Regions from separate parts of the Kitasatospora sp. NPDC001132 genome, predicted to be linked through region 2. Evidence: predicted binding sites of a transcription regulator. Region 2 holds the regulator's gene; the other holds the start of a gene.
The links. The regulator HrcA, encoded in region 2, represses chaperone genes, less so after heat shock. The targets are predictions, from matches to a motif close to TTNGCACTCNGNNNNNCNGAGTGCNAA.
Positions count from the first base shown of each region.

Region 1: groL (chaperonin GroEL) is a predicted target of HrcA. The motif match lies at 6,060-6,086, and genes of this name have one in related genera.

Region 1 is NZ_JBSFKF010000030.1:37,860-48,520, forward strand. It holds gene otsB (trehalose-phosphatase) at 1-725, shown strand, start outside; gene ACWDBE_RS30305 (alpha,alpha-trehalose-phosphate synthase (UDP-forming)) at 712-2,178, opposite strand; gene ACWDBE_RS30310 (glucosyl-3-phosphoglycerate synthase) at 2,276-3,313, opposite strand; SAM riboswitch class I at 3,425-3,559, shown strand; gene thrC (threonine synthase) at 3,576-4,856, shown strand; gene ACWDBE_RS30320 (MoaD/ThiS family protein) at 4,884-5,162, shown strand; gene ACWDBE_RS30325 (cold-shock protein) at 5,716-5,919, shown strand; gene groL (chaperonin GroEL) at 6,243-7,865, shown strand; gene ACWDBE_RS30335 (hypothetical protein) at 7,979-8,335, shown strand; gene ACWDBE_RS30340 (HD domain-containing protein) at 8,418-9,044, opposite strand; gene ACWDBE_RS30345 (PadR family transcriptional regulator) at 9,110-9,493, shown strand; gene ACWDBE_RS30350 (hypothetical protein) at 9,490-10,446, shown strand; gene ACWDBE_RS30355 (copper homeostasis protein CutC) at 10,579-10,661, shown strand, end outside.
Region 2 is NZ_JBSFKF010000003.1:386,950-397,610, reverse strand. It holds gene hemW (radical SAM family heme chaperone HemW) at 1-898, shown strand, start outside; gene ACWDBE_RS06415 (Uma2 family endonuclease) at 939-1,496, shown strand; gene ACWDBE_RS06410 (DUF3097 domain-containing protein) at 1,487-2,320, opposite strand; gene pspAB (PspA-associated protein PspAB) at 2,345-2,929, opposite strand; gene htpX (zinc metalloprotease HtpX) at 3,020-3,940, opposite strand; gene hrcA (heat-inducible transcriptional repressor HrcA) at 4,225-5,259, shown strand; gene dnaJ (molecular chaperone DnaJ) at 5,335-6,474, shown strand; gene ACWDBE_RS06385 (16S rRNA (uracil(1498)-N(3))-methyltransferase) at 6,554-7,303, shown strand; gene ACWDBE_RS06380 (S41 family peptidase) at 7,411-10,661, shown strand, end outside.

The DNA.
Region 1 (10,661 bases), on a different contig from region 2:
CGCCGATCGTGGCGGATCCGGAGCGGGCGCGGGCGCATCCGGGGGTGGTGGGGGCGTTGCGGCGGCTGGCTCCGGTGGTGGGTGGCGTGGTGGTGGTGACCGGCCGGCCGGCCGGGGTGGCGGTGGAGTACGGGGGGTTCGCGGGGCTGCCGGGGGTGGTGGTGCTGGGGCACTACGGGGCCGAGCGGTGGGAGGGAGGGGAGCTGTCGGCGCCGGAGGCGCATCCGGGGGTGGCGCGGGTGCGGGAGGAGTTGCCGGGGGTGCTGGAGCGGGTGGGGGCGCCCGGGGGGACGTGGGTGGAGGACAAGGGGCGGGCGGTGGCCGTGCACACCCGGCGGACGGCGGCGCCGCAGGAGGCGTTGGAGCTGTTGCGGGCGCCGGTGGGGGAGTTGGCGGCCGAGTACGGGCTGGTGGTGGAGCCCGGTCGGCTGGTGCTGGAGCTGCGGCCGCCGGGGGTGGACAAGGGGGCGGCGCTGACCGGCTTCCTGCGGGAGCGGGGGGCCCGTTCGGTGCTCTACGCGGGGGACGACCTGGGGGACGTGGCGGCCTTCGCCGCGGTGGAGAAGCTGCGCGGCGAGGGTGTCGCGGGGGTGCTGGTGTGCGCCGGCGCGGTGGGGGACGCGCCGGTGCGGGAGCTGGCCGACCGGGCGGACCTGGTGGTCGCCGGGCCGGAGGGTGTGGTGGAGCTGTTGGGGGCCTTGGGGGACGCGCTCACAGCGCGTTGAGCTGGTCCAGGAACCACTGCTGCGGGGGGAGTGCGGTGGCCGCCGCCGCCAGGCGCTTGGTGCGGTCGGCGCGCTCCTCCGGGCTCATGGTGAGGCCGGCGTGGAGGGCGTCGGCGGTGGCGACGACGTCGTAGGGGTTGACGGTGAGGGCGTCGTCCTTGAGTTCGGCGTGGGCGCCGGCCTCGCGGGAGAGGACGAGGGCGCAGCCGCGGTCGGAGACCACGGGGACCTCCTTGGCGACCAGGTTCATGCCGTCGCGGATGGGGTTGACCAGGGCGACGTCGGCCAGCCGGTAGGCGGCGAGGGAGCGCGGGAAGTCGTCGTCGACGTGCAGGATCAGCGGTTGCCAGGTGGGGGTGGCGAATTCGGCGTTGACGGCCTCGGCGAGTTCCCGGACCCGTGCCGTGTAGTCGCGGTACTCGGCGAGGTCGGTGCGGGACGGGTAGGCGAAGGCGATGTGCACCACCCGGTCGTGCCACTGCGGGCGGGTGCGGAGCAGGTGCCGGTAGGCCAGCAGGCCGCGGACGATGTTCTTGCTCAGCTCGGTGCGGTCGACCCGGACGATGGTGCGGCGGTCGCCGACGGCCGCGCGGAGGGCGGCGAGGCGTTCGTCGACGTCGAGGCGGTGGGCGCGCTCACGCAGGAAGTCGGCGTCGGCGCCGAGGGCGTGCACGCCGAGGCGGGTGGTGCGGCCGTCGAGCGTGACGGAGAGCGCGTCGTGGTCGACGCCGGCGCCGAGGAGGTCCGCGCAGCAGGCGGCGAAGGCGCGGGCCCAGCGCTCGGTGAGGAAGCCGGCCCGGTCGGCGCCCAGGATGCCGGTGAGGACGGCCCGGGCGACGTCGTCGGGCAGCAGCCGGTAGTACTCGGGCGGGGCCCAGGGGGTGTGCGAGAAGTGGCCGATCCGCAGGTCGGGGCGGGCCTCCCGGAGCAGGGCCGGGACCAGGGAGAGGTGGTAGTCCTGGACGAGCACCGCGGCGTTCGGGGCGGCTTCGGCGGCCAGGGCTTCGGCGAAGGCCTCGTTGTAGGCCTGGTAGGCGGCCCACTCGGTGCGGAAGCCGGCGTCGAAGGCGGGGGCGGTGGGGGTCGCGTAGAGCAGGTGGTGGACGAACCAGAGGGTGGAGTTGGCGACGCCGTTGTAGGCGCGGGCGAAGGTCTGCGGGTCCAGGTCCAGCATCCGTACGGCCTGGCCGCCGACCGCGTGGCCGGCCAGGTCGAGGCGGCCGCGGGGGGCCCCGGCGGCGGCTCTGCGGTCGGAGTCGTCGAGGGCGGCACAGACCCAGACGGCGTTCGGGTCCTCGATGGCGGAGAGGCCGGAGACCAGGCCGCCGCCGCCCCGCCGCAGGGTCAGCGTGCCGTCGTCGGCGGTGCTGAAGGACACCGGTCCCCGGTTGGAGGCCACCAGGACGGGGGCGGTGCCGGTCGCGTTCGAACGGTTGGTCGTGAGATCGCCCATGGTTGGCATCTTGCCGGGGGCTCGGCGTGGCAAACCCGCGGGGCCTGTCTTCGAACCCCCGGCGTCGCCCCGCGGACGCGGGTTCGAGGACAGGCCCCTAATGACGGGTGGCGTATTCCGGCACGGTGTGCATCGGGGGGCGTTCCAGGGCGGTCACCGGGTGGGTGTGCGCGGTGAAGGCGCGGGTTTCCGGGTCGCGGGTGAACTGGGTGAGGTGGGGGTGGACGAGGTCGGCCGAGGCCTTGAGGCGGTGGGTGCGGTCGAGGCGTTCCAGGGCGGTCCGGTAGATGGTGGCGGCCATCCGGCCGAGGGCCTGGCCGTCCTGGTGGCGGTGGTGCCGGACGCCGACGTCCACCTGGGCCAGGGCGTCGAGGCCTGCCACTTCCAGGGCGTCGACCAGCAGGCCGAGTTCGACGCCGTAGCCGGTGGGGAAGGGCAGCCGTTCGAGCAGTGAGCGGCGGGCCGCGTACTCGCCGCCGAGGGGCTGGACGAAGCCGGCGAGTTCCGGCCAGTGGAGGTTGAGCAGGGGGCGGGCGACGAGTTCGGTGACCCGGCCGCCGCCGGCGGGCAGGACGGCGCCGTCCGACTCCAGCGGGCGGTCGTACATGGCCTTGACCAGCTGGATGGACTCGTCGGTGAGCAGCGGGCCGACGATGCCGGAGACGAAGGCCGGGTCGAACTCGCGCAGGTCGGCGTCGACGAAGCAGACGATGTCGCCGTGGGTGACCAGCAGGGAGCGCCAGAGCACCTCGCCCTTGCCGGGGACGGCGGGCAGCCGGGGGAGGATCCGGTCGCGGTGTTCCACCCTGGCGCCTGCCTCGGCGGCGACGGCGGCGGTGGCGTCGGTGGAGCCGGAGTCGACGACGACGAGTTCGTCGACGAGCGGGAGGCGTTCCATCAGCTCGCGGCGGACGGTGCGGACGATGTCGCCGACGGTGGCCTCCTCGTCCAGGGCGGGGAGGACCACGCTGACGGTGCGGCCGGTGCGTTCCTTGGCGTCGAGGAGGGTGCGGACCGGCCGGTCGGCCGCGCTCCAGGAGCGGCGGTGGAGCCAGGATGCCGCCTGCGGGAGGAGCTCGGGAGTCGGTTCGGCGGGCACGGAGGTCTCCTCGGCGGGGTCGGTGGAATCTGTCATCTCGCGTGGCGGACGGTCCCGTTCAGGATTGGCGCCTTCGGATACAGTCTTCGTACAGCGGTCGGACCTTCGCACGCCGGGGTCGCCGTTGAGCAGCACCACAATTTCACAAGCTCATCCAGAGGGACTGAGGGAACGGCCCGTTGACGTCCCGGCAACCTTCTCGCGCGGCTGTCGTCGACAGGCTCCGGCGGGACAGGTGCCAATTCCGGCCCGTGCGCGACCGCGCCACGGGGAAGATGAGGAGAGAGGCCTCGCCATCATGGCTATCGACACCGCCGCACCAGTTTCCGTCGACCTCGGCCCCGCCACCGCGCTGTCCTGTCGCGAGTGCGGCACCCGTTTCCCGCTCGGCCCCAGCTTCGCCTGCCTGGAGTGCTTCGGCCCGCTGGAGATCGCCTACGAGTTCGGCAGCGAGGGCGCCGAGGAGCTGCGCAAGCGGATCGAGGCCGGTCCGGCCTCCATCTGGAGGTACGCGCCGCTGCTGCCCGTTCCGGCGGACGTGGCCTCGAAGCCGAACCTGAACCCGGGGTGGACCCCGCTGGTGAAGGCGGACAACCTGGGCCGGGAGCTCGGGTTCACCGCCCAGCTGCACGTCAAGGACGACTCCGGGAACCCGACGCACTCCTTCAAGGACCGGGTGGTCGCGTGCGCGATCGAGGCGGCCCGGGCGTTCGGCTACACCACGCTGTCCTGCTCCTCCACCGGCAACCTGGCCGGCGCGGTGGGTGCGGCGGCGGCCAGGGCCGGGTTCCGGTCCTGCGTGTTCATCCCGCACGACCTGGAGCAGGGCAAGGTCGTCATGGCCGGGGTGTACGGCGGTGAGCTGGTCGGCATCGAGGGCAACTACGACGACGTGAACCGCTTCTGTTCGGAGCTGATCGGCGATCCGGCCGGCGAGGGCTGGGGCTTCGTCAACGTGAACCTGCGGCCGTACTACGGCGAGGGCTCCAAGACGCTGGCGTACGAGATCTGCGAGCAGCTCGGCTGGCGGCTGCCGGAGCAGATCGTGATCCCGATCGCCTCGGGCTCGCAGCTGACGAAGATCGACAAGGGCCTCCAGGAGCTGATCAGGCTGGGCCTGGTCGAGGACCGGCCGTACCGGATCTTCGGTGCCCAGGCCGAGGGCTGCTCGCCGGTGTCGGCCGCGTTCAAGGCCGGCCGGGACGTGATCAAGCCGGTCAAGCCGGACACCATCGCCAAGTCGCTGGCGATCGGCAACCCGGCCGACGGCCCGTACGTGCTGGACATCGCCCGCCGCACCGGTGGCGCGGTGGAGGACGTCACGGACGCCGAGGTCGTGGCGGCGATCCGGCTGCTGGCGCGGACCGAGGGGATCTTCGCCGAGACCGCGGGCGGGGTGACCGTCGGCGTGCTGAAGAAGCTGGTCGAGACCGGGCAGCTGGACCCGTCGAAGGAGACCGTCGCGATCAACACCGGCGACGGCCTGAAGACCCTGGACGCCGTCTCCGAGGCCGGGATGACCGCCGCCATCCGCCCGACGCTGGACTCGTTCCGCGCCGCCGGCCTCGTGTCCGCCTGAACCATCCGCCCCCCGCAAGGAGAAGTCATGAGCGCCAACGTCCGCATCCCCACCATCCTGCGCACCTACACCTCCGGCGCCGCCGAGGTGACCGCCGAGGGCGCCACCCTGGCCGAGGTCGTCGCCGACCTGGAGAAGAACCACGCGGGCATCTCGGCCCGCATCCTGGACGACACGGGCAAGCTGCGCCGCTTCGTGAACGTGTACGTGAACGACGACGACGTGCGCTTCGCCGAGGGCCTGGCGACCGGGATCGAGGACGGCGCCAGCATCTCGATCATCCCGGCGGTGGCCGGCGGCTGCTGAGCCCGCGAGAGAACCCGCGGTCGCCCGCGCGTACGGAATTCCGCTGTCCGTATGCGCGGGCGACCGCTCGCATTCCTGCGGGAATATTTCCGGGTCGAGTCGGAGTAGAGTGTCGCTCGGCTGGGAACAGGGTTTCCCTTTCGGCCCCGCAGTGCTCGTTCGGCCCCGCAGTGCTCGGCCCGGGGCGTCCGGCCGATGAGACCGGCCCGTGAAACCTGTCAGGCAGATGTCAGAATTACCGCAGGCATTTGGGTAATTCGTCCGCTATGTCCGGCGTGAAATGCCGAGAACATCCCGATTCGGTCCGTCCTGTCCCTTGACGCCGTACCGGAATTACCGGTGGTTGGGCCTGTTGCAGAGGGCGTCGATCCGGATACATTCAGCGGCGGTCGACGCAATCACCCGCTCGTCGGAGGCCGCCTGGCGTCCTGTGCGGAGGGTTGCGGCGTGCACGGCTGCGCCCAGGGGGGGTTCCCCGGGCCGGCCTTCAACCAACCCGGGCCCGCGACCTGCGGGCGCGTGAAGGGCCAGCACAGCACTAGGGGAGTTCGGAATGGCTCAGGGCACCGTCAAGTGGTTCAACGCGGAGAAGGGCTACGGCTTCATCGCGGTCGACGGTGGTGCGGACGTCTTCGTCCACTACAGCGCGATCCAGATGGACGGCTACCGCACCCTCGAGGAGGGCCAGCGGGTCGAGTTCGAGATCTCCCAGGGACAGAAGGGCCCGCAGGCGGACATGGTCCGCGCGGCGGTCTGACCCCTTCCGGCTCCAGGAGCTCGGCGCGGCCCCACGGCTGGTGACCTCTCGCTTCTCGACGGGCCCGTGCGACGCGTGTCGCACGGGCCCGTCGGCGTTCCCGGGCGGCTCCCGCGGCGGCTCGCGGATTGCCGATTGGGCTTGCACTCGACCACCCGGAGTGCTAATCATTGGCGTTAGCACTCACAGTGTGAGAGTGACAGCGGACCGGGTCGGTGAGGCCCCCGGGAGCGGCAGGGGAATGGACCTCCGCGCACCAGGGCCGTCCGTCGCGGGCACCCCTTGGTCCGAGCAGTCGACCGTGTCCCGGAGGACCACTTCTGATGGCCAAGATCATCGCCTTTGATGAGGAAGCTCGCCGCGGCCTTGAGCGTGGCATGAACCAGCTCGCCGACGCAGTGAAGGTCACGCTCGGCCCCAAGGGTCGCAACGTCGTGCTGGAGAAGAAGTGGGGCGCCCCCACGATCACCAACGACGGTGTCTCCATCGCCAAGGAGATCGAGCTCGAGGACCCGTACGAGAAGATCGGTGCCGAGCTCGTCAAGGAGGTCGCCAAGAAGACGGACGACGTCGCGGGTGACGGCACCACCACCGCCACCGTGCTCGCCCAGGCCCTGGTTCGCGAGGGTCTGCGCAACGTCGCCGCCGGCGCCAACCCGATGGCCCTGAAGCGCGGCATCGAGAAGGCCGTCGCGGCCGTCTCCGACCAGCTGCTGGCCCAGGCCAAGGACGTGGAGACCAAGGAGCAGATCGCCTCCACCGCCTCCATCTCCGCCGCCGACACCCAGATCGGCGAGCTGATCGCCGAGGCCATGGACAAGGTCGGCAAGGAAGGCGTCATCACCGTCGAGGAGAGCAACACCTTCGGCCTGGAGCTCGAGCTCACCGAGGGCATGCGCTTCGACAAGGGCTACATCTCCGCCTACTTCGCCACCGACCTGGAGCGCATGGAGGCGACGTTCGAGGACCCGTACATCCTCATCGCCAACTCCAAGATCGGCTCGGTCAAGGACCTGCTCCCGCTGCTGGAGAAGGTCATGCAGAGCGGCAAGCCGCTGGTCATCATCGCCGAGGACGTCGAGGGCGAGGCCCTGTCGACCCTGGTCGTGAACAAGATCCGCGGCACCTTCAAGTCCGTCGCCGTCAAGGCCCCGGGCTTCGGTGACCGCCGCAAGGCCATGCTCGGCGACATCGCCATCCTCACCGGTGGCACCGTCATCTCCGAGGAGGTCGGCCTGAAGCTGGAGAGCGCCGGCATCGACCTGCTGGGCACCGCCCGCAAGGTGGTCATCACCAAGGACGAGACCACCATCGTCGACGGTGGCGGCGACAGCGAGCAGGTCGCGGGCCGCGTGAACCAGATCCGCGCCGAGATCGAGAACAGCGACTCGGACTACGACCGCGAGAAGCTCCAGGAGCGCCTCGCCAAGCTGGCCGGCGGCGTGGCCGTCATCAAGGCCGGCGCGGCCACCGAGGTGGAGCTCAAGGAGCGCAAGCACCGCATCGAGGACGCCGTCCGCAACGCCAAGGCCGCCGTCGAGGAGGGCATCGTCGCCGGTGGTGGCGTCGCCCTGCTGCAGGCCGGTGTCGCCTTCGACAAGCTGGAGCTGGACGGCGACGAGGCCACCGGTGCCAACATCGTCAAGGTCGCGCTGGAGGCCCCGATCAAGCAGATCGCGACCAACGCCGGCCTGGAGGGTGGCGTCGTGGTGGAGAAGGTGCGCAACCTCCCCGCCGGTCACGGCCTGAACGCCGCCACCAACGAGTACGTCGACCTGGTCGCCGAGGGCATCATCGACCCGGCCAAGGTCACCCGCTCCGCGCTGCAGAACGCCGCCTCCATCGCGGCGCTGTTCCTCACCACCGAGGCCGTCATCGCCGACAAGCCGGAGAAGGCCGCCGCGGCCGCCGGCGGCGGCATGCCGGGCGGTGACATGGACTTCTGATCCTGATCGCTTCGATCGGATCGGCTGGTTCCCCGTCCGTGTGGGCGGCTCCCTTCGGGGGGCCGCCCACACGGCGTTTCGGCGTTCGGGGGAGTTGAGGAGAGGATGGACGGATGGCTGCCGACGACATCGAGACCGCCCTGCACAACGCGCGGGCACTGATCCTGGCCGACCTCACCGCGCGGGACGTGGCGGACGCCGCCGTCGTCTCGCTGGTGGAGCAGGCCGTGACCCACCGCCGCTGGTGGCTGGAGCAGTGGCCCGACGGCACCGACTACGTGCTCGGACTGGTCGCCCAGGACGTCCAGGACGCGCTGCTGGAGGCGTACGGCCGCTGGCCGCTGTGCACCGACTGCGCGGCCGACGGGGATCCGCACGCGCTGAGCGTGGAGCCCGAGTTGGGGCCGGAGCCGCAATGGGTGTGCGGCAAGCAGGGCGCGGTGGTGGCTCCGGTGGGGGAGCTCTCCTAGGCCGCGCGGCGCGGCCGACGGGCGCGCGCGTGCGGGGGGAGCCGGCTGCTGGGGCGCGTGCGGGCGTGCGGGCGGGCTCGTGTCAGAGGGCGCCGAGCTCGGCCGCCAGGTTGGCGTGGGCGGCCGCCGTGAAGCGCTCGCGGGCGGCGGGCGTGCGGTAGAGCCCGGGCAGGGCGAGCAGGTGGCGCAGTACGGCGGCCCGGCCGGCCGTGAAGTCCGGTGCGGGGACGAAGCCGTACTCCTCGCGGACGGCGGCCGCGTACGCCGCGTACGCCTCGGGGGTGCCGCCGAGGACGGCGAGGTCCGCGTCGCAGAGCACCTCGCCGTTGCGGTCGCCGGGGGCGGGGTCGTGGCCGACGGTGAGCAGCACGAGGCGCTCGACCTCGGCGACCCGCTCGGCGGGCAGCCCGGCGGCGGTCAGCGCGCGGACGGCGAGGGCGGCGCTGCGCTCCTCGTTCTCGGTGCGGTCCGGCCGGTAGACGGCGTCGTGGAACCAGGCCGCGAGGCGGACGGCCTCCGGGTCGGCGGCGTGCCCGGCCAGCTCGTCGACGTGCCGCAGCACCGCGCGCAGGTGCGCGACGGTGTGGTACCTGCGCTGCGGCTCCGACCAGCGGCGCAGCAGCTCCCGGCCGTACGGCTCGGGGTCGACGGCGGCGCCGCAGCGGTGCAGCAGGGCGGTCCAGGCGGCGAGCAGGTCCTCGGTCGGCATGGGCACATTGTGGCGGACGGGCCCGGCCCTGGACCTATAGGTAGGTTGGCGATATATGTAGTCGTATGACAGAACGCTCCATGCAGGAGCCCACGCTGCTGCTGCTCACCGCCCTGGCCGACGCGCCGAGACACGGTTACGCGCTGATCCAGGAGGTCGCCGCGATCTCGGACGGCCGGGTCAAGATGCGCACCGGCACGCTCTACGGGGCGCTCGACCGGCTGCTCGGCCAGGGCCTGATCGAGGTCGCCGCCGAGGAGGTGGTGGACGGTCGGGCCCGGCGCAGCTACGCGCTGACCGGGGCCGGCCGGGACGCGCTGGCCGCCGAGGCGGAGCGGCTGCGGGCGGTCGCCACCGAGGCCGAGCGCCGACTGGCCAAGATCCGGTCGGTGCTGCCGGGCGGGGCGGGGTCGCAGGGGCGGCCCGCGGCGGGGGGAGGCCTCTCGTGAGCGCACCGGCGATCGGCGCGGGGCCCTCGGTGGCGCTGCGGACCGCGCTCCGGTTCTACCCGGAGCGGTACCGCCGCGAGCGCGGCGAGGAACTGGCCGAGGTGTTCGCCGACACGACGGCGGAGGGCGGCCGCCTGGCGGTCACCCGGGAGCTCCTCGGCCTGGCGGTGTACGGGCTGCGGGTGCGGCTCGGGCTGACCGGGGCCTCGCCGGCGGGGCGGCTGCTGGCGCTGGTCGCGCCGATGCTCGCCGGCGCGGTGGCCGGCGCCACGCTGGTGGCCTGGGCGGCCACCGCGGGCCGGGTCGCCAACCGGCTCTCCTGGGACGGCTCGTACGGCACCTACGCCGAGCTGCTCTCCCGGCCGGTGGCCGCCGCGCTGCTCCTGGTGGCGGCGCTCCTCGGGCGGTGGACGGCGGTGCGGGGCAGCGCGCTGGTCCTGGGCGCGGTGGGGCTGTACGAGCTGGTGGGGGCCGTGTGGGTCTCCTCCTTCGACGCGTGGTGGAGCGGCTACATCGGGATGGCCTCGCTGCCGCTGGTGCTGGCCGCGCTGCTGCTGGCCGCGGCGCCGACCGACCTGCTGGCCCGGCCGACCTGGCGCGCCGGCGGGCTGGTGCTGGCGTCGGCGGTCGTGGGCGGGCTGCTGGAGACGGCCCAGAACTGGGACGACACCACCTTCCCGCTGGACCTGCCGTGGATCGTGGCGATGCTGCTCCTCCCGCTGCTGCTGACCTTCGCCGGGCTGCGCGGGCGGGCGGCCCCGGCGGCCGCGGGGGTGGCGGCGCTGGTGCTGACCGGGCCGGGCTGCCTGTTCAACATCTGGCGCGAGTCCCGGGGGATCTCGCACCTGCTTCCGGTGGCGGCGCCGACGGTGGCGCTGCTGGTGCTGGTGGCGGTGGTGGTGCACCGGTCCGGGCGGCGGGAGGCGGTCGGGGCGGCCCACGGGGCGGCGTGACGGCGGTGGCTGAGGGTTGGTGGGGCGGGGCGGCGGGACCGGGCAGCTCCGGGCGTTCCGGCGTGACCGGATCGGGCCCCTGGGGGTCACCGGGGGTCGCCGGGCTCCGCCGGATGTGGCAGTCTGTCGAATATGTCTAGACCAATTTTCGAAGTCATCGCGCTGACGCCCCAGGACGCCCAGGCCGCCGAGTCGGGCGGCGCCGACCGGCTCGA
Region 2 (10,661 bases):
GCTCGCCGCGATCCGCGACGAGTTCGGCCTCGCCGAGGACGCCGAGATCACCACCGAGGCCAACCCGGAGTCGGTGGACCCGGCGTACCTGGCCGAACTGCGCGAGGGCGGCTACAACCGGCTCTCCTTCGGCATGCAGAGCGCCCGCCCGCACGTGCTGAAACTGCTGGACCGCCACCACACCCCGGGCCGCCCCGAGGCGTGCGTGGCCGAGGCCCGCGCGGCCGGCTTCGAGCACGTCAACCTCGACCTGATCTACGGCACCCCGGGCGAGTCCGACGACGACTGGCGGGCCTCCCTGGACGCCGCCATCGGCGCCGGGCCCGACCACGTCTCCGCGTACTCGCTGATCGTCGAGGAGGGCACCCGGCTCGCCGCCCGGGTCAAGCGCGGCGAACTGCCGATGATCGACGACGACGTGCACGCCGACCGCTACCTGATCGCCGAGGAGGCGCTGAGCGCCGCCGGCTACTCCTGGTACGAGGTCTCCAACTGGGCCACCACCCCCGAGGGCCGCTGCCGCCACAACGAGCTCTACTGGACCGGCGCCGACTGGTGGGGCGCCGGCCCCGGCGCCCACAGCCACGTCGGCGGCGTCCGCTGGTGGAACGCCAAGCACCCCGCCGCCTACGCCCGGGCCCTCGCCGAGCAGCGCACCCCCGCCCAGGCCCGCGAGCTGCTGGCCGACGAGGACCGCCGCGTCGAGCGCGTCCTGCTCGAACTGCGCCTCGTCGAGGGCGTCCCCCTCGACCTGCTCACCGCCACCGGCCGCGAGTGGGCCGCCCGCCACCTCGCCGACGGCCTCCTCGCCCCCGGCCCCTACGAGCGGGGCCGCGCCGCCCTCACCCTCCGGGGCCGCCTCCTGGCCGACGCGGTGGTACGTGACCTGGTGGACTGAGTATCGTTAACGTGGTGTCAGCCGTCGGAGGGAGCGCGCCATGACCGCCATCGATGACCGGGTGACGGGGATCTTCGAGAACCTGGAGGTCCCCGAAGGCTTCAAAGCCGAGCTCATCAGGGGGGAAATCGTGCTGATGGCCGGGCCGGATCTGGTCCACAACATCATTGTCGAAGCCATCCGCGACCAGCTTCCCCGGTCGCGGTGGCACCGCTTGACCACGCAGGACATCGACCTTCCCGGGCTGACGAGCGAGCCCCAGCCGGATCTCGTCGTGTTCGAGCGGGACGCCTTCGAGGGGCCCGGCCGTTTGGTTCCCGCGCCCCTTCTCACGTTGGTGGTCGAGGTCGTCTCCAAGACCAGCGTCCTGCGCGACTACCGGACCAAGCGGGAGTTGTACGCGGAGGGCGCGATTCCGGTGTACCTGGTCGTCGACCCGATCAAGGCCGTCTGTGTGCTCCTGACCGAGCCGACCCCGGCGAGCGCCTCCGGACTCCCGGACTACACGGTGGAGCGGACGACCAAGTTCGGCGAACCCGTTCCGCTGGACCTGCCGGGCATCACACTCGACACCTCGGAGTTCAAGACCTACTCCTGACCCGGCAGGGCCGTGAAGTCGATCAACTCCTCCACCCGGCCCAGGAGTTCGGGCTCCAGGTCCTTGTAGCTGTTCACCTTCGACAGGATGTGCTTCCAGGCCGCCGGGGTGTCCACCGGCCAGCCGAGGCGGCGGCAGGTGCCCTCCTTCCAGTCCTCGCCCCTCGGGACGGCGGGCCAGGCGGGGATGCCGACGCTGGCGGGCTTAACGGCCTGCCAGATGTCGATGTAGGGGTGGCCGACGACCAGCACCGAGGCGCCGGTGACCTGGGCGGCGATGCGGTGCTCCTTGGTGCCGGGGAGCAGGTGGTCGACCAGGACGCCGAGGCGCCGTTCCGGGCCGGGGGCGAAGTCGGCGACGATCGCGGGCAGGTCGTCGATGCCGCGCAGGTACTCGACGACCACGCCCTCGATCCGCAGGTCGTCGCCCCAGACCCGCTCGACCAGCTCGGCGTCGTGCCGGCCCTCGACGTAGATCCGGGACTCGCGGGCGACCCGGGCGCGGGCGTTCGGGACGGCGATCGAGCCGGAGGCGGTACGGGCCGGGGTGCGGGGCGCCGCCGGGCCGGCCGGGCGGACCAGGGTGACGACCCTGCCCTCCAGCAGGAAGCCGCGCGGCACCAGCGGGAACACCCGGTGCTTGCCGAACCGGTCCTCCAGGGTGACGGTGAACCCCTCCGCGGTCTTCTCGCAGCGCACCACCGCCCCGCAGAAGCCGCTCGCCGCCTCCTCGACCACCAGGTCCCGCTCGGCGGGCACCTCCGGGGCGGGCTGCTGCTTCTTCCACGGCGGGGTCAGGTCGGGTCCGTACTGGCGGCTGCGCATGGTCGCGAGTCTACGGACGGACCGTCACAGGCCCGGCGCGCCCCAGACCGGGAACCAGCGGCTGAGGTCCTTCTCCAGCCGCAGGTCGTTCCCCAGCATCGCGTTGACCTGCAGCTCCAGCGGGCTGTTGCGCCGCTCCCCGCCGCCGGGCATCGGGGCGAAGGGGTAGAACGTTCCCCGTTTGTACAGGTAGACCAGGGCCAGCGACTGCCCCTCGGGGTTGCGGAAGGCCACCAGCGAGCAGAGCAGCTGCGGCCCGAAGCCGTTCGCCTCCAGCTCGCTGTTGACCGCGTGCAGGTCGTTCACCAGCTCCGGCAGTTCCTCGGGCCGGTGGCGGGCGAGCAGCCAGGTGTAGCCGTAGCCGTCCTTGGAGGCCTCCACCGGGACGCCGCCGCGCTCGGTGTCGGCGTCCAGCAGCGCCCTGACCTGCTGCTCGACCTGGACGAAGGCCGCGCCCTCGACGGCGGCGAAGCAGACCGAGCCGAGCCCGGTGGGGGTGAACCCGGCCCCGGCCTCCAGGGTGAGCGCGGCGGACGGCACGCCGAACAGCTGGTCGAGGTCGGGCTTGACGGGCTTGGTGCGGCCGAACAGGGTGTCCAGGAATCCCACGGCGGTCCTTTCGGGACGGAACGGACTGGGACGGGTCGGGTCGGAATCGGCTGGGACGGGTCGGGACGGAATCGGTGGGTCGGGTCGGGCTCAGTGTCCGAGCTGCCCGGAGATCCTCGCCAGCTGCTCCAGCCGCTTCTCCAGCGTCGGGTGGGTGGAGAACAGCTGCGAGGCGGTCTCCCGGGCGCTCAGCGCGGGGGCGAAGTAGAAGGCGTTGTACGGCTGCGCCTGGCGCAGGTCCTTGCTGGGGATGGCCGCGATCTGCCCGGTCACCTTGGTGAGCGCCGAGGCCAGGGCGCTGGGCCGGCCGGTGAGCTGCGCTGCGGCCCGGTCCGCGGCCAGCTCGCGGTAGCGGGACAGCAGCCGGGTGAGCAGGAAGCTGATCGCGTAGACGACGATCGACACCAGCGGGATGATCAGCGCCAGGACGGCCGCGTTCTGGTCGTTGTTGTTGCGCCCGCCGCCCATGAACCCGCCGTACACGGCGATCCGGGTCATCGCCCCGGCGAGGACGCCGAGGAAGCCGGCGATCGTCATCACCGCGACGTCCCGGTGGGCGACGTGCGACAGCTCGTGGGCGAGGACGCCCTCCAGCTCCTCCGGCTCCAGCCGGCGCAGCAGCCCGGTGGTCACGCAGACCACCGCGTTCTGCGGGTTGCGGCCGGTGGCGAAGGCGTTCGGCATGTCGCTGTCGGCGACCGCCACCCGGGGTTTGGGCATGTCGGCGAGGGCGCAGAGCCGGTCGACCGTGCCGTGCAGCTGGGGGAACTGTTCCGGGGACACCTGGCGGGCGCCCATCGCCCGCTCGGTGATCTTGTCGCTGAACCAGAACTGGGCCACGAACAGCCCGCCGGAGATCAGGACGATCAGTGGCCAGGCGCCGCGCAGCAGCGCGATCAGCAGGCCGGTGAAACCGACGTACAGCAGCCCGATCACGAACATCGTCGCGACCATGCGGCTGGTCAGGCCGCGGTCGGGCGCGAAACGGGTGTGCTGGCCCGAGCTCGACATCGCTTGCTCCTCCGTTCGCCGTCGCTTTCGATGCTGCCACCCGGACGGCTTCCCGGCACCACTGCGGCGCCGGGAGGATCGAACCGGCGGGGCCCCGCGGGCCGTGTCCGGAACTGCGGGCAGGATCACCCCGGTCGGGCCGTTCCTGCCACAGGACCCGGGCCGTACACTGGCAGGTACGGTTCTGGCACTCGTACGTTCAGAGTGCCAAGGCCGAGGGCCCCGGAACGGCCCGCAGCGAGGGACACGGTCGGACGACGTGCGAGGACGGAGGTGCGTGCCCCATGGCCGGTGAGGTCCGCCAGCTGGACGAACGCAAGCTCGCGGTGCTCCGCGCGATCGTGCAGGACTACGTGGGCACCGAGGAGCCGGTCGGCTCCAAGGCCCTGGTGGAGCGGCACAACCTCGGGGTCTCCCCGGCGACCGTCCGCAACGACATGGCGGCGCTGGAGGAGGACGGCTACATCCACCAGCCGCACACCAGCGCCGGCCGCATCCCCACCGACAAGGGGTACCGCCTCTTCGTCGACAAGCTCGCCGAGATCAAGCCGATGACCGCCCCCGAGCGCCGGGCCATCCGGCACTTCCTGGACGGCGCGGTGGACCTGGACGACGTGGTCGCCCGCACCGTGCGGCTGCTCGCCCAGCTCACCCGGCAGGTCGCGGTGGTGCAGTACCCGTCGCTGACGCGCTCCACAGTCCGGCACATCGAGCTGGTGGCGCTGGCCCCGGCCAAGGTGATGCTGGTGCTGATCACCAACACCGGCCGGGTCGAGCAGCGGATGGTCGACTGCCCGGGCCCGGTCGGCGAGACGGTGCTGGCGGACCTGCGGGCCCGGATCAACGCGAGAGCCGCCGGCCGGCGCCTCCCGGAGGTCCCGGGGCTGCTGGAGGAGCTGCCGGCGCAGTTCGAGCAGGCCGACCGGCCGACCGTCAGCACGGTCCTGGCGACGCTGTTCGAGACGCTCGCCGAGCAGAACGAGGAGCGGATCATGCTGGCCGGCACGGCCAACCTGACCCGCTTCGGGCACGACTTCCCGCTCACCATCCAGCCGGTGCTGGAGGCCCTGGAGGAGCAGGTCGTCCTGCTCCGTCTCCTGGGTGAGACCGCGGACGCCGGGATGACGGTCCGGATCGGGCGGGAGATCGCCTACGAGGGGCTGAATTCCACCTCGGTCGTTTCGGTCGGCTACGGTTCGGGCGACGAGAGCGTGGCGAAACTGGGTGTGATCGGTCCGACCCGGATGGACTACCCGGGCACAATGGGGGCGGTGCGAGCGGTGGCGCGGTACGTGGGCCAGATCCTGGCCGAGTCCTAGCAAGGGTCGCCGTCGGGCCTCCGACGGCGGCGTCCAGTCGCAGCACTACTACAGGCGGAACAAGCGGAGCATTTGGTGGCCACGGACTACTACGCGGTACTCGGCGTCCGACGGGATGCGGGGCAGGACGAGATCAAGAAGGCGTTCCGGCGCCTGGCACGCGAACTGCACCCGGACGTCAACCCGGACCCGAAGACGCAGGAGCGGTTCAAGGAGATCAACGCCGCCTACGAGGTGCTCTCCGACCCGCAGAAGCGTCAGGTCTACGACCTCGGCGGGGACCCGCTGTCCCCGGGCGGCGGCGGTGCGGGCGGCTTCGGGGCCGGCGCGGCGGGCTTCGGCTTCTCCGACATCATGGACGCCTTCTTCGGCGCCGCGGCCGGCCAGCGCGGCCCGCGCTCGCGCACCCGCCGCGGCCAGGACGCCATGATCCGGCTGGAGATCACCCTGGAGGAGGCCGCCTTCGGCACCACCAAGGAACTCCAGGTCGACACCGCCGTCACCTGCACCACCTGCAGCGGCGAGGGCGCGGCCCCCGGCACCTCGGCGCAGACCTGTGACATGTGCCGCGGCAAGGGCGAGGTCTCCCAGGTCACCCGGTCCTTCCTGGGCCAGGTCATGACCTCCCGCCCCTGCCCGCAGTGCCAGGGCTTCGGCACCGTCGTGCCGACCCCGTGCCCGGAGTGCGCCGGCGACGGCCGCGTGCGGGCCCGCCGCACCCTGACCGTCAAGATCCCGGCCGGTGTCGACAACGGCACCCGGATCCAGCTGGCCGGCGAGGGCGAGGTCGGCCCCGGCGGCGGCCCGGCCGGCGACCTGTACGTCGAGATCGCCGAGACCACCCACAACATCTTCCAGCGGCGCGGGGACGACCTGCACTGCACCGTCACCATCCCGATGACGGCGGCCGCGCTCGGCACCCAGGTGCCGCTGCAGACCCTGGACGGCCTGGAGGAGGTCGACATCCGGCCCGGCACCCAGTCCGGGCAGTCGATCCCGCTGCACGGCCGGGGCATCACCCACCTGCGCGGCGGCGGCCGGGGCGACCTGATAGTGCACGTCGAGGTGAAGACGCCCAGCAAGCTCGACGCCGAGCAGGAGGAGCTGCTGCGCCGCCTCGCGGTGCTGCGTGGCGAGGAGCGCCCGTCCGGCCAGTTCGCACCGGGCCAGCAGGGCCTTTTCTCCCGGCTGAAGGACGCCTTCAACGGCCGGTAGTCGTCCGCGGAGGGGTGCCGGGGGCTCGGCCCCCGGCACCCCTTCCGTGTGTCCGTCCCACTTCTGGAGGTTTTCCGTCATGACCGCGCCCGTCTTCTTCGTCGAGACCGAGCGGATCGCCGCCGCCGCGCCCGGGGCCGTGGTGCGCCTGGACGGCCCGGAGGGGCGGCACGCGGCCGCGGTCAAGCGGCTGGAGCCGGGCGAGGCGGTGACCCTGGCCGACGGGCTGGGGCTCGGCGTGGACGGCACGGTCGACACGGTGCTCGGCAAGGACGGGATCGACGTGACGGTCGCCGCCGTGCGACGGGAGCCGGAGCCCGCGCCGCGGATCGTGGTCGTCCAGGCGCTGCCCAAGGGCGACCGCGGCGAGCTGGCCGTGGAGACGATGACCGAGGTCGGCGTGGACGTGGTGATCCCGTGGTCCGCCTCGCGCTGCATCACCCAGTGGAAGGGCGAGCGCGGCGCCAAGGCGCTCGCCAAGTGGCGGGCCACCGCCCGGGAGGCCGGCAAGCAGTCCCGCCGGCTGCGCTTCCCCGAGGTCCGGGACGTGATGACCACCCGGCAGCTGGCGCCGGTGCTGCTGGGGGCCGCGTTCGCCGCCGTGCTGCACGAGGAAGGCGCCGAGCCGCTGGCGCACGCCGGTCTGCCGGAGGCCGGGGACATCGTGCTGGTGGTCGGCCCGGAGGGCGGGGTCTCCCCGGAGGAGCTGGCCGCCTTCGCCGAGGCCGGCGCCAAGCCGTACCGGCTGGGCCCCTCGGTGCTGCGCACCTCCACCGCCGGGGTCGCCGCCGGCGCACTGCTGCTGGGGCGCACCGGCCGCTGGTCGTAGCGCGCCCCGGCGCCCTGGTCGCGGCCGTGTGACGGCCGTCCGCGGGCGGCGCCGGGAGTCTGCGGAAAACGGCGCGGACCGTACGCGCGGCTGCCTAGGCTGGCCGGGTGACGGACTCCCTGAGCACCTCCCCGAACAGCTCGGCGGGCGCCTACCTGCGCCATCCCCACCTGCACGGCGACCTGGTCGCCTTCGTCGCCGAGGACGACCTCTGGCTCGCCCCGCTGGAAGGCGGCCGGGCCTGGCGGCTGACGGCGGACCACCTGCCGGTCCACCACCCGCGGTTCTCCCCGGACGGGCGTCACCTCGCCTTCACCACCACCCGGGACGGCGCCCCCGAGGTGCACGTGGTGCCGGTGGACGGCGGCCCGTCGCGCCGGCTCACCCACTGGGGCAGTCACCAGACCCGGGTGCTGGGCTGGACGGCCGACGGCCGCCCGATCGCCGCCACCGCCGCCGGCGAGTCGAGCTTCCGCCGCACCTGGGCGCACGCCGTGCCGCTGGACGGCGGCGAGCCGCAGCGGCTGCCGTACGGGCCGGTCGGCGCCCTCGCCTTCGAGCCGGGCGGTGACCGGGTGCTGCTGAACAGCGTCAACGGCCGCGACCCGGCCTGGTGGAAGCGGTACCGGGGCGGGCGGGCCGGCAAGCTGTGGCTCGGCCGGGACGAGTTCGCCCGCGTCCACGCGGAGCTGGACGGGCAGCTGGACTCGCCGCTGTGGGTGGCCGGGCAGGACGGGCGCGACGGCAGGATCGCCTTCCTGTCCGACCACGAGGGCGTCGGCGAGCTGTGGTCCAGCCGCCCGGACGGCACCGACCTGCGCCGCCACACCACCGACCCGGACGGCTTCTACGCCCGGGGCGCCACCACCGACGGCACCCGGGTGGTCTTCCACCGGGCCGGCGACCTCTGGCTGCTGGACGACCTGGCGGGCGCCGAGCCGCGCCGGCTGGACGTCCGCCTCGCCGGTCCGCGGGCCGGGTGCCGCCCCCGCCCGGTGCCCGCCGCGCACTGGCTGGACTCCGTCGCCCCCGACCGCACCGGCCGGGGCAGCGCCGTGGTGGTGCGCGGCAGCGTGCACTGGCTGACCCACCGCGAGGGCCCGGCCCGGGTGCTGGACGAGACCCCCGGCGTGCGCGGGCGCCTGGCCCGGGTGGTGCCCGGCGAGGACGGCGCCCAGGGCGTGCTGTGGGTGACCGACGCCGAGGGCGAGGACGCCCTGGAGTTCGCCCCCGACCTGCACGGCACCGAGCGCCGCCGGCTGGCCGCGGGGCGGCTCGGCCGGGTCAACTCGCTGACGGTCTCCCCGGACGGCAAGCGGGCCGCGCTCGGCGTGCACGACGGCCGGGTGCTGCTGGTCTCGCTGGCCGACGGCGCCGTGCACGAGCTGGATCGCAGCGCCGACGGCGAGCCCGGCGGGCCCGCCTTCAGCCCGGACTCGGCCTGGCTGGCCTGGTCGCGCCCGGTGCGCGGGATGGGCCCGCACTCGCTGCGCCAGATCGTGCTGGCCGACCTGGCCACCCGGACCGTCGGCGAGGTCACCCAGCCGCGCTTCGTGGACACCTCGCCCTCCTTCACCGCGGACGGCCGCTACCTGGCCTTCCTGTCGGTGCGCAACTTCGACCCGGTCTACGACGCCCACGTCTTCGACCTGTCGTTCCCGAACGGCTGCCGCCCCTACCTCGTCACGCTGGCCGCCGACACCCCCTCCCCGTTCGGCCCGCGGCGGGCCGGGCGCCCGCTCGGCGGGGAGGAGGACGAGCCGAAGGCCGGGAAGGCGGACGGCGAGGCGGCGGCCGGTGCCGCGCCGGTGACCAGGGTGGACCTGGACGGCATCGCCGACCGGATCGTCCCCTTCCCGGTCGAGGGCGGCCGCTTCGAGGAGCTGGCCGCCGCCAAGGACGGCGTGCTCTGGACCAGGGCCCCGCTGATGGGCGAACTCGGCGACGAGGCCGCCTCGTTGGACGACGACCGGCCGCGCCCGGTGCTGGAGCGCTTCGACCTGCGCAAGCGCCGGGTCGAGCAGCTGGTGCACGGCGTGGACGACTTCGCGGTCAGCGCGGACGGCACCCGGGTGGCCGTGCTGGACGAGGGCGAACTGCGGGTCGTCCCGGCCGACCACAAGGGCGGCGACGACGAGGAGACCGCCGTCGACCTCGCCCGGCTGCGGGTGACCGTCGACCCGGCCGCCGAGTGGCGGCAGATGTACGCCGAGAACGGCCGACTGATGCGGGACAACTTCTGGCGCCCCGACCTCTCCGGCGTCGACTGGGCCGGGGTGCTGGAGCGCTACCGGCCGCTGGTCGAGCGGATCGGCTCGCACGACGAACTGGTCGACCTGCTCTGGGAGGTGCACGGCGAACTCGGCACCTCGCACGCCTACGTGATGCCGTACGGCCGGTACACCGAGCCCGCCCGGCGCCAGGGCCTGCTCGGCGCCGACCTGGTCCGGGACGGCGAGCAGTGGCGGATCGCCCGGATCCTGCCCGGGGAGTCCTCCGACCCCAGGGCCCGATCGCCGCTGGCCGCGCCCGGCGCGGCGATCCGCCCGGGCGACGCGGTGCTCGCCGTCAACGGCCGCCCGGTGGACCCGGTCACCGGGCCGGCGCCGCTGCTGGCCGGCACCGCCGGGCAGCCGGTCGAGCTGACCGTGGCCGGGAAGGACGGCACCGACCGGCGCCACCCGGTGGTCGTCCCGCTCGCCGACGAGGAGGCGCTGCGCTACCACGACTGGGTGGCCGGGCGGCGGGCCGCGGTGCGCGAGCTGTCCGGCGGGCGGCTGGGCTACCTGCACATCCCCGACATGCAGACGGCCGGCTGGGCCCAGCTGCACCGCGACCTGCGCAGCGAGATGGCCAGGGAGGGCCTGGTCGTCGACGTCCGGGGGAACCGGGGCGGCCACACCTCGCAGCTGGTGATCGAGAAGCTGGCCCGCCGGATCATCGGCTGGGACGTCATCCGGGACACCGACCACCCGGTGCCCTACCCGGCGGACGCCCCGCGCGGCCCGGTGGTCGCGCTCGCCGACGAGTTCACCGGTTCGGACGGCGACGTGGTCAACGCCGCCGTCCAGGCGCTCGGGATCGGCCCGGTGGTCGGCACCCGCACCTGGGGCGGGGTGATCGGCATCGACAGCCGCTACCGGCTGGTCGACGGCACCCTGGTCACCCAGCCCAAGTACGCGCTCTGGATGGAGAACTACGGCTGGGGCCTGGAGAACCACGGCGTCGACCCGGACGTCGAGGTGCCGTTCGCCCCGCACCACTGGGCGGCCGGCGAGGACCCCCAGCTGGCCGAGGGCGTCCGGCTCGCGCTGGCGGGGCTCGCCGAGACCCCGGCCCGCACGGCGCCGCCGCTGCC